2 regions of the Sphingobium naphthae genome follow, and region 1 is predicted to be linked to the other one. Evidence: predicted binding sites of a transcription regulator. Region 1 holds the regulator's gene; the other holds the start of a gene.
What was found. Region 1 encodes LexA, which represses DNA repair genes until DNA is damaged. Its sites were predicted from a motif close to GTTCCNCNCTTGTTCT; they were not measured.

Region 1 (5,431 bases):
CGCGTAGACCGGCTCTTCCCAGCCCATCGCCTTGATGATGGCGAGCTGGCGGAAGGCGTTGTTGAGGTGATCATCACCGCGAATGACATGGGTGACGCCCATGTCATGATCGTCCACCACCACGGCCAGCATATAGGTGGGCGTGCCGTCCGACCGCAGCAGGATCATGTCGTCCAGTTCGGCATTCTGCACGACGACGCGGCCCTGCACCGCATCCTCGATCACCGTTTCGCCTTCGCGCGGCGCCTTGATGCGGATGACATAGGGCGTGCCCGCGGGCGCTTCGGCCGGATCGCGATCGCGCCAGCGACCGTCATAGCGCATCGGCTGCTTGGCCGCGCGCTGCTGCTCGCGCAGCTCCGCCAGTTCCTCCGGCGTCGCGAAACATTTATAGGCGTGGCCGGCGGCGAGCAGCTGGTTCGCGACCTCGGCATGGCGCGGCGTGCGCTCGAACTGGAAAACCGCCGGTTCATCACCGCCCAGGCCCAGCCATTCCAGCCCGTCGAAGATTGCGGCCACTGCTTCCTCGGTTGAGCGCGCGCGATCGGTATCCTCGACCCGCAGCAGGAACTTGCCGCCATGATGCCGCGCGAACAGCCAGTTGAACAGCGCGGTGCGCGCGCCGCCGATGTGCAGGAAGCCGGTGGGGGACGGGGCGAAACGGGTCACCACCTGCTTGTTCTTTCCCGTTGCGCTCGCCGTCATATTCTTTGACATTCGCCTTATCTGATCCATGAATCCGACGCCCCCTAGCATGGCTTTCGAGCCACGACAAACGCCCCATGACGGAAGCGTCAGGACGGCTGTCGGCCGGTGCTTTACGGCGATCGAGGCGTGGCTGGAGGCGGAGCGCGAACAGATCGCGCTGTGGGCGCCGGTGGGCATCGGCGCGGGCATAGCGGCGTGGTTCCTGCTGCTCGATCCAGCGCAGTGGCTGGGCTTTTGTTGCGGCGCACTGGGCCTCGCCTGCCTGGCGGCGATACTGCCGGGTCATGGCCGACTGCGCCACATGCTGATGATCGGGGCGCTGCTGGCGACGATGGGGTGCCTGCTCATCTGGGGCAAGGCGGAGATGCTGGGCAAGCCGCCGCTCGCGCGGGCCGTCTTCGTGCGAGTGACGGCGGAAGTGCGATCGGTCCGAGCGGTCCCGGCGCAGGACATGGTTCGCGCGATGCTGCGGCTGATCGATGCGCCGACCCTGCCGCGCACCATCCGCGTCAACATCGCGACCGACGATGTGCCGCCCGGCCTGGGGGAAGGCGCGATCATTCGCCTGCGCACGCGGCTGATGCCGCCAGCGCCGCCCGCTGTGCCGGGCGCCTATGATTTCGCGGCGCGCGCCTATTTCCAGGGCATCGGGGCCACGGGCAAGGCGTTGCGCCCGATCGAAGTGCAGCGCCCGTCGCAGGAAGCGCTGCCGCTTCGCGCCCGGCTGTTCGCGCATATCGTGGGGCGGGTCGATGGCCCCGCAGAAGGGATCGCGGCCGCGCTCGCGACCGGCGATCAGGGCGCGATCGCCGAACCTGATGCCGAGGCGATGCGCCGCAGCGGGCTTGCGCATCTGCTCTCGATCAGCGGACTGCATGTGACGGCGCTGATCGGCGCGACCATTTTCCTGCTGATGCGGCTGATGGCGCTCAGCCGCCGCGCTGCGCTCGACTGGCCGCTGATGCTGATCGCGGCGGCGGGCGGCGCACTGGTCGGGATCGGCTATACCTGGCTGACCGGCGCGGAAGTGCCGACCGTGCGGTCGTGCATCGCGGCTTTGCTGGTGCTTGGTGGTTTGGCGCTGGGGCGCGACGCGATCACCCTGCGGCTCGTGGCGAGCGGCGCGCTACTGGTGTTGATCCTCTGGCCCGAAGCATTGGTCGGCCCCAGTTTCCAGATGAGCTTCGCCGCCGTCACCGCGATCGTCGCGCTGGCCGAACATCCCCGCTTCCGCGCCTTTGCCGCAGCGCGGGACGAGGCATGGCCGCGCAAGATCGGGCGCGGACTGGTGGTGACTCTGGCGACCGGCTTCGTGGTGGAGCTGGTGCTGATGCCCATCGCGCTGTTCCATTTCCACAAGGCGGGAATGCTGGGCGCGTTCGCCAATCTGATCGCCATTCCGCTCACGACCTTCGTCGTCATGCCGCTGGAAGTGCTGGCGCTGCTGTTCGACCTGATCGGCCTTGGCGCGCCCTTCTGGTGGCTGACGGGGCAGGCGCTCGGCCTGCTGCTCTGGATCGCGCACGGGGTCGCGGCCAGCCCGATGGCGACGCTGCTGGCCCCGGCGATGCGGCCGGCGCTGTTCGGCTGCGTCATCCTGGGCCTCCTCTGGTGCCTATTGTGGCGGAGCCGCCTGCGCTGGCTGGGCCTGCCGCCGGTCGTGGGCGGCGTGGCGCTGGTCCTGCTCGCGCCGCCGCCCGATCTTCTGGTGACGGGCGATGGCCGGCATGTGGCGGTGCGGACCAGCGCCGGCATGGCGATCCTGCGCGATCGCGCGGGCGATTATGTGCGCGATACCCTGTCGGAGAGCGCGGGCTATGAAGGCGAACTAAGCGCTATCGCCGATCTTCCCGAAGCGCGCTGTTCGTCCGACCTGTGCGCGCTGCGCCTCAAGGATGGCGGGGGACGGACCTGGCGCCTGCTGCTGACGCGCAGCGACATGCTGATCGACCGCCCCGCCTTCCAGAGGGATTGCGCGGCCGCGGACATCGTCCTCAGCGACCGGCGCATGCCGCGCTGGTGTCGACCACGCTGGATCAGGATCGATCGATGGTTGCTGGCGCGCACCGGCGGCCTGGCCATCACCCTGAACAAAGGCGAAGTTCACACCGTCCATCGCCCTGGCGACGCGCACCCCTGGATTGCGCGTCCGCCGGTCCGAAAAAGAACGCGGCCGGCCCCTCAGTTGTAGCGGCGCAGCAGTCCTGCAAGCTTGCCCTGGATACGCACCTGGCGCGGATCATAGACCTGCGGTTCATAGGCCGGATTGGCGGGGTCGAGCCGCACCCGGCTGCCTTCGCGGCGGAAATATTTGAGCGTGGCTTCATTCTCGTCGATCAGGGCGACGACGATTTGCCCCTCGCGCGCGACGTCGGTGCGCTGGATCAGCGCGAAGTCGCCATCGAGGATGCCGGCCTCAACCATCGAATCGCCCGACACTTCCAGCGCATAATGATCGCCCGATCCCAGCAGCGCGGCGGGCACGGGCAGCATCGTCTGCCCCTCCATCGCCTCAATCGGCACGCCCGCGGCGATGCGGCCGTGCAGCGGGATTTCGATGACGTCATTGGCCGCGATCGGCAGGGTCGCAGGCATCTTCGGCTTGGGCGCGACGCTGGGCGCCGGCGCGCGGTGCATCGCGTCGGGCAGCTTCAGCACCTCCAGCGCGCGGGCGCGATTGGGCAGGCGACGAATGAAGCCGCGCTCCTCCAGTGCGTTGATCAGGCGATGAATGCCCGACTTGGAGCGCAGGTCGAGCGCATCCTTCATCTCCTCGAAAGAAGGCGACACGCCGCCTTCCTCCAGCCGGTTGTGAATGAAGCTCAGCAATTCCTGCTGCTTGGGCGTCAACATCACTGCGATCCTTCCGTGGAACGTATAAGGAACGCATAGGAAACACATGGAGATTAGTCAAGCGCCCAGCCGTTCGTCGCAGATTGCGGAACATGGGCCGGCACTGGCGGGTTGTCCGCCATGCCTTTCCATGGAAGGCAATAGGAGAGTGACAATGGCTAACCAGAACCAGCAGGACAATGACCAGCGCCGTGACCAGCAGGGCGGCGATCGCGACCAGCGGGACCGCCAGCAGCAGCAGGAAAACCGGCAGGACCAGATGGGCGACGAACGGCGCCAGGATCAGGCGCCGGGCAACCGTCAGCAGCGCTGATCATCCTTTGTATATCATGGAGAAGGGGCCGCAGGACGGCCCCTTTTTCATGTCAGCGGCAGGATGGTCACCCGATCCCCGGACGACGCGGGCGGAGACGCCGCTGGTCGCAGGATCAGGCAATCCGCCATCGCCATGGCGGCCGTCGCCGCGCTGTCCTGCGATGTGACCGAGACGACGCCATCGGCGCCGCGCCAGGCGCGCAGATAATCGTCGCGATCGCCCGTCGCCGGTAGGGGCGAGGCCAGGATCGCATCGGCCGTGGGCGGCAGAGGATTGGCGGCCCCGCCGAGATGGCGGACCAGCGGCGCCAGGAAGAGCGTGCCGGTGACGAAGGCGGACACAGGGTTGCCGGGCAGACCGAGAAACAGTGCTTCGCCCAGCGTTCCCGCCATCAGCGGCTTGCCCGGCCGCATCCTGACCTTCCAGAAATCGAGCGCGCCGCCCGCTTTGGCGAAGGCGGGCCGCACCAGATCATGGTCGCCGACCGACGCGCCGCCAGTCGACACGATGATGTCGGCCTGCGCCGCGCTTTCGAATGCGGCGACCATGGCGTCAAGATCATCGGGGATGATGCCCAGATCGGTCACGTCGCAGGGCAGGCCCGCCAGCATGGCGGCCAGCATCGGCGCGTTGGATGACGGCAGAAAACCGGAAGGCGTCGGCGCGCCGGGCGGCACCAGCTCGTTGCCGGTCGACAGCAGCGCAACGCGCGGACGGCGACCGACCGGCAGTTCCCCGCGGCCGCCCAGCACCGCCAGCGCGATTTGCGCCGGGCCGAGCCGGCTGCCCCGGCGCAGCAAAGGCGCGCCGGAGGCGAAGTCCGAGGCGTGGCGACGCACATGGCGGCCCGCCGGCAGGGGATCGGCGCTTGCCGTCAGCCGATCGCCATCGACGGCGGCATTTTCCTGGATGAGGATGCTGTCGGCGCCGGGCGGCACGGGCGCGCCGGTGAAGATGCGGCAGGCTTCGCCGGGCGCAACCGGCGCCAGGGTGGCGCTGCCCGCCGCGCTTTCGCCGACGATGCGCCAGGGGCCGGGATGTTCGGCGGCGCGTACCGCATAGCCGTCCATCGCCGACAGGTCGGTCCAGGGCTGGTCGCGCAGCGCCGCAACATCGTCGGCCAGCCAGCGGCCGACCGCCGCGCCGACTGCGACCGTTTCGGCGGGCAGGGGGCGCGCCAGGGCAAACAGGCGCGCCTGCGCCTGTGCGACCGGCAGCAGGCTCATGCCGGGCGCCGCCAGTCGCCCGACTTGCCGCCGGTCTTGGCGATCAGGCGGACGTCGCGGATGATCATCGCCTTGTCGAGCGCCTTGGCCATGTCATAGATGGTGAGCAGCGCGGCGGTGGCGGCGGTCAGCGCCTCCATTTCCACCCCGGTCTGCCCGGCGGTCCGCGCGGTCGCGGTGACGGCCACACCGTCGCCATCCAGATCGAAATCGACCGTCACGGCGCTGAGCGCGATCGGGTGGCAGAGGGGGATGATGTCGGCGGCCTTCTTGGCGGCCATGATGCCTGCAACCCGCGCGACGGCGAGCACGTCGCCTTTCTTGACGA
Region 2 (5,431 bases), 460 kb from region 1:
GGCTCGCCGTTTATATTGTCGTAACTGAAAAGCCGCTTTTCCTGCGGCTCATAGTCGCGATGGATCAACCCAACGATCACGACGTGGACATGCGCCTTGCCCCGCGCGTCCGATCCCCACGCGAAGGTGCGGTGGGCAAAGCTGATCTCCAGCCCGTATCGCTCGAACAAGATCGGCCATAGCTGCGCCACCTGTTCCCCCTGCGTGATCGAATTGGTCGCGACGAAAGCGATGCGCGTCGGCCCGCCCGCGACATAGGCGCCCGCCTTGATGAACCAGGCCGACACGTAGTCAATTGATCCGGCACGACCGTTTTTCGCGCCGATCACCCGCCCCATTTGCTCGCGCTGTTGCGGCGACTGGTAGCTTTGACCCACGAACGGCGGGTTCCCCATCACCGCAAAGCAGCGGTCATGCGGCAGCACATCCTCCCATTCGATCTTCAGCGCGTCGCCATGGACGACATGCGCGCTGTCGGTCAGCGGGATGTCCGCGAACACCTTGCCATAGACGCGGCCCAGTTCGATGTTCGCCAGATGCTCGGTCATCCACATCGCCACCTCGGCAATATGGGCGGCGAATTCGTCCAGTTCGATGCCGTGGAACTGCGCCAATCGCACGACGCTCAGCGCCTCGACTTCCAGCAGCAGCGGGCTGTTGACGTCATAGACCTGCTCCAGCAGTTCCTGCTCCATCGCCCGCAATTCGCGGTAGGTGACGACCAGGAAATTGCCGCATCCGCACGCCGGATCGAAGAATTCCAGCGCGCCCAGCCTTTCCTGAAACGCCAGCAGCGCCGCGCGCCTGCCCCCGTCGCGCCGGGCCTTCAGCCGGTCCAGCTCGGCGCGCAGATCGTCCAGGAACAGCGGCCCGATCACCTTTCGGATGTTCGGCTCGGTCGTGTAATGCGCGCCCTTTTTGCGCCGCTCGGCCTTGTCCATCACCGACTGGAACAGCGACCCGAAAATGGCGGGGCTGACCTTGCCCCAATCGAACTTCGCCGCTGCAATCAGGTCGTCGCGCATCTGCGCGTCGAACACGGGCGTGCGCAGGTGGCCGGTGAACAGCTTGCCATTCACATACGGAAATTTGCCGAATTCCGGATCCAGACCGACGACGCGCCGGTCCTCCGGCGTGTCCAGCACCTCGAACAGTTCATTCAGCACCCGGCCGACATTGCTCCCGTCCGCGTCCGTACGTTCCTCGATCAAATAGAGGAAATCGTCTTTCGTCTCGAAAATGCCGGTGTCGTCGGCGAACAGGCAGAACAGCAGCCGCACCATCAGCCGCTCCAGGTCGGTGCCCCGGTAATTTTTTCCTCCAGCGCATCGTGGATCGTGCCCAGCAGTTCGGCCGCCTTGATGTTGACCGCCGCCTGCGTGCCATAATGGCGCCGCTGCACGCCCAGCATGAAGGCGAAAGCTTCGACATGCTTGTGCAGGTGCGGCAGGGTGAAGGCGATCTCGCGCCGCGTCTCCAGCTCCAGCAGGCGGAACCGCTGAAAATCGCAGGTCAGCACATATTTCGGCAGGTCGCGATCGTTGAGGCCCAGCACATAGTCCAGCGCCTGCCCCTGCGCCTTGAACAGGTCCTTGCCCGCACTCTTCTGCTCGACCAGCAGCACGCTCGGCCAGAACAGGTCGATGAACCCGCGCCGATTGCGTTCGATCAGGTCGATCTTCCGCTCGAAGATCGCCACCTTCTTGCGATCGACGCCGAAAATCTCGAAAAATTCATTGTAGAAACTCTGCGTCTCGCCCTTTTCATAATGGGCGTCGGCCCACCGTTCCGAAAATCGGCGCGCCCGTGTGCGAATTTCCTGCCAACTCAGCCGCATCTCAGTCCCCCGTCGGTGAACAGACTAGAGGGGCCACTGCCGCGATCACAAGCAAAAAGAACCGCTTGCCCGCCGCTTCTTCCCCTGACGCGGCCCGCTTCCTATCTTGTCGGGCAAACGCGCTCCCGGCGCTTGCCCGAACAGAACAAATCTGGAACAATATCCCCCATGAGCCTTACCCACATTTCCGTCCGCGGCGCGCGCGAGCATAATCTCAAGGGCGTGGACGTCGACCTGCCGCGCGACTCCCTCATCGTCATCACCGGCCTGTCGGGATCGGGGAAATCGTCGCTCGCCTTCGACACCATCTATGCCGAGGGGCAGCGGCGCTATGTAGAATCGCTGTCTGCCTATGCGCGCCAGTTCCTGGAGATGATGCAGAAGCCCGACGTCGAGCATATCGAGGGCCTCTCCCCCGCCATCTCCATCGAGCAGAAGACGACCAGCCGCAATCCGCGCTCGACCGTGGCGACCGTCACCGAAATCTACGATTATATGCGCCTGCTCTGGGCGCGCGTGGGCATTCCCTATTCGCCCGTCACCGGCGAGCCGATCAGCGCGCAGACCGTCAGCCAGATGGTCGACCGCGTCCTCACCCTGCCGGAAGGGACGCGCTTCTACCTGCTCGCCCCCGTGGTGCGCGGCCGCAAGGGGGAATATCGCAGGGAACTCGCCGAATGGCAGAAGGCGGGCTACACCCGCGTGCGCATCGACGGCGAATTGTATCTGATCGAGGATGCGCCTGCGCTCGACAAGAAATACAAGCATGACATCGAAGTCGTGGTCGATCGCCTGGCGGTGAATGCCGACATGGCCACACGCCTTGCCGACAGTTTCGAACAGGCGCTGAAACTCGCCGACGGCCTCGCCTATGTCGACCTGGCCGATGGCGTCCTTCCCGGCCGGGAAGACGAAGCGCAATCCGCGGGCAAGATGAAGAATGCCGGCATCCCCGCCAACCGCATCGTCTTTTCCGAGAAATTCGCCTGCCCGGTCAGCGGCTTCACCATTCCGGAGATCGAGCCCCGCCTCTTCTCCTTCAACGCGCCGATGGGCGCCTGCCCGGCCTGCGACGGCCTGGGCGAACGGCAGGAGTTCGACCCCGAACTGGTCGTCCCCAACGAAGCCCTGTCCCTGAAGAAGGGCGCCGTCGTCCCCTGGGCCAAGTCCAACCCGCCCTCGCCTTATTATATGCAGGTCCTCGGCTCCCTCGCCAAGGAATTCGGCTTCTCGCTCGACACGCCCTGGGCCGACCTGCCCGGCGAAGTGAAGCTCGTCATCCTCCACGGCACCGGCGGCAAGCCCGTCACCCTGCGCTTCCAGGACGGCAAGAAGGCCTATGAGGTCCGCAAGCCCTTCGAGGGCGTGATCGGCAACCTCAACCGCCGCCTGCTCCAGACCGACAGCGCCTGGATGCGCGAGGAGCTGTCCAAATATCAGACCGCCATGCCCTGCGAGACATGCCACGGCGCCCGCCTCAAGCCCGAGGCGCTGGCCGTCAAGATCGCCGGCGAGGACATTTCCGTCTCCACCCGCCGCTCCGTGGTGGACGCGCTCGGCTTCTTCTCCACCCTCCCCGCCCAGCTCAACGATCAGCAGAACCAGATCGCCCGCGCCATCCTCAAGGAAATCGTCGAGCGCCTGGGCTTCCTCAACAATGTCGGCCTCGACTATCTCAACCTCGACCGCACGTCGGGCACCCTGTCGGGCGGCGAGAGCCAGCGCATCCGCCTCGCCAGCCAGATCGGCAGCGGCCTGTCGGGCGTCCTCTACGTGCTCGACGAACCCTCGATCGGCCTGCACCAGCGCGACAATGACCGGCTGCTCGTGACCCTCAAGCGCCTGCGCGACCTGGGCAACAGCGTCATCGTCGTCGAGCATGACGAGGATGCGATCCGCGCCGCCGACTATATCGTCGACATGGGGCCGGGCGCGGGCGTCCATGGCGGCACCATCGTCGCGCAGGGCACGCTCAAGCAGATCCTGAAAAACAAGGCCAGCCTCACCGCCGATTATCTGAACGGCACCCGCCGCATCGACGTGCCCGCGAAACGACGCAAGGGATCGGGCAAGAAGCTCACTGTCCACAATGCCCGCGCCAACAATCTGCGCGGCGTCACCGCGTCGATCCCCTTGGGCACCTTCACCTGCATCACCGGCGTCTCGGGATCGGGCAAGTCCAGCTTCACGATCGACACCCTCTACGCCGCCTCGGCGCGCACCCTCAACGGCGCGCGCATCGTCGCCGGCCCGCATGACAAGGTGACGGGCCTCGACCATTGCGACAAGGTGATCGACATCGACCAATCGCCCATCGGCCGCACCCCGCGCTCCAACCCCGCCACCTATACCGGCGCCTTCACCAACATCCGCGACTGGTTCGCGGGCCTCCCCGAAGCCCAGGCGCGCGGCTACAAGCCCGGCCGCTTCAGCTTCAACGTCAAGGGCGGCCGCTGCGAAGCCTGCCAGGGCGACGGCGTGCTCAAGATCGAGATGCACTTCCTCCCCGACGTCTATGTCACCTGCGACGTCTGCCACGGCGCGCGCTACAATCGCGAGACGCTGGAGGTGAAGTTCAAGGGCAAGTCTATCGCCGACGTGCTCGACATGACGGTCGAGGATGCGGTGGAATTCTTCAAGGCCGTCCCCCCCATCCGCGACAAGATGGCGATGCTCGCCGAAGTCGGCCTTGGCTATATCAAGGTCGGCCAGCAGGCGACGACCCTCTCGGGCGGCGAGGCCCAGCGCGTCAAGCTCGCCAAGGAACTCTCCCGCCGCGCCACCGGCAACACCCTCTACATATTGGACGAGCCCACCACCGGCCTCCATTTCGAGGACGTCCGCAAACTCCTCGAAGTCCTCCACGCGCTGGTCGACCAGGGCAACAGCGTGGTGGTCATTGAACATAATCTCGACGTCATTAAGACGGCGGATTGGATCATCGATATGGGACCGGAAGGTGGGGTCAAGGGCGGCGAAGTCGTCGCTATCGGCACACCTGAACAGGTCGTGAAAGAGCCAAGGTCATTTACTGGACACTACCTCAAGCCGCTTTTGAGCGCGCCCGGCGCGGTGGCTGCCGAATGACCACGAAGTCGTGCCCGCAGGGCGGACAGTCCGGGGGACTGTCCGATCGAGCATATGCGAAGCGCGACGTCATCAAGACGGCGGACTGGATCATCGACATGGGACCGGAAGGCGGCGTCAAGGGCGGCGAGGTGGTCGCGGAAGGCACGCCGGAGAAGGTGGTGAAGGAGCCACGCAGCTTCACCGGGCGGTATCTCGCGCCGCTATTGGGGCTGGAGGCTGTGGCGGCGGAGTGACCTAGTAGATTGCCCCAACCTGTTTCAGCAAAACAGCAGCTAAGGCGAGTGCTTCGAAAATAGGGCGCTCGCCCACAGAGTTCCAGAATTTGTTGGCGATTTCGGGAGAGGCAATCTTCGTGTCTGAAAAGAGCATGCCTGGGATTTTATCGATCACGATGGCGTTAAATTTGGCTGCCTTTTCCATATTCAAGACCATGATGGGGGAGATCGGGGTCCAACCTTCGTAGATTTTATCGACATTTAGGGCACCTTCATTTTTCGCCTGCAC

Region 2: a site for LexA is predicted at 1,980-1,995, ahead of uvrA (excinuclease ABC subunit UvrA). Genes of this name have one in related genera too.

The regions. Positions count from the first base shown of each region.
Region 1 covers NZ_CP171454.1:652,825-658,255, forward strand. The annotation lists gene gltX (glutamate--tRNA ligase) at 1-705, opposite strand, end outside; gene ACGGKE_RS03270 (ComEC/Rec2 family competence protein) at 755-2,899, shown strand; gene lexA (transcriptional repressor LexA) at 2,890-3,561, opposite strand; gene ACGGKE_RS03280 (hypothetical protein) at 3,716-3,874, shown strand; gene glp (gephyrin-like molybdotransferase Glp) at 3,922-5,103, opposite strand; gene moaC (cyclic pyranopterin monophosphate synthase MoaC) at 5,100-5,431, opposite strand, start outside.
Region 2 covers NZ_CP171454.1:194,436-199,866, reverse strand. The annotation lists gene ACGGKE_RS01000 (class I SAM-dependent DNA methyltransferase) at 1-1,283, opposite strand, end outside; gene ACGGKE_RS00995 (type IIL restriction-modification enzyme MmeI) at 1,283-1,837, opposite strand; gene uvrA (excinuclease ABC subunit UvrA) at 2,006-4,924, shown strand; gene ACGGKE_RS00985 (hypothetical protein) at 4,921-5,160, shown strand; gene ACGGKE_RS00980 (hypothetical protein) at 5,162-5,431, opposite strand, start outside.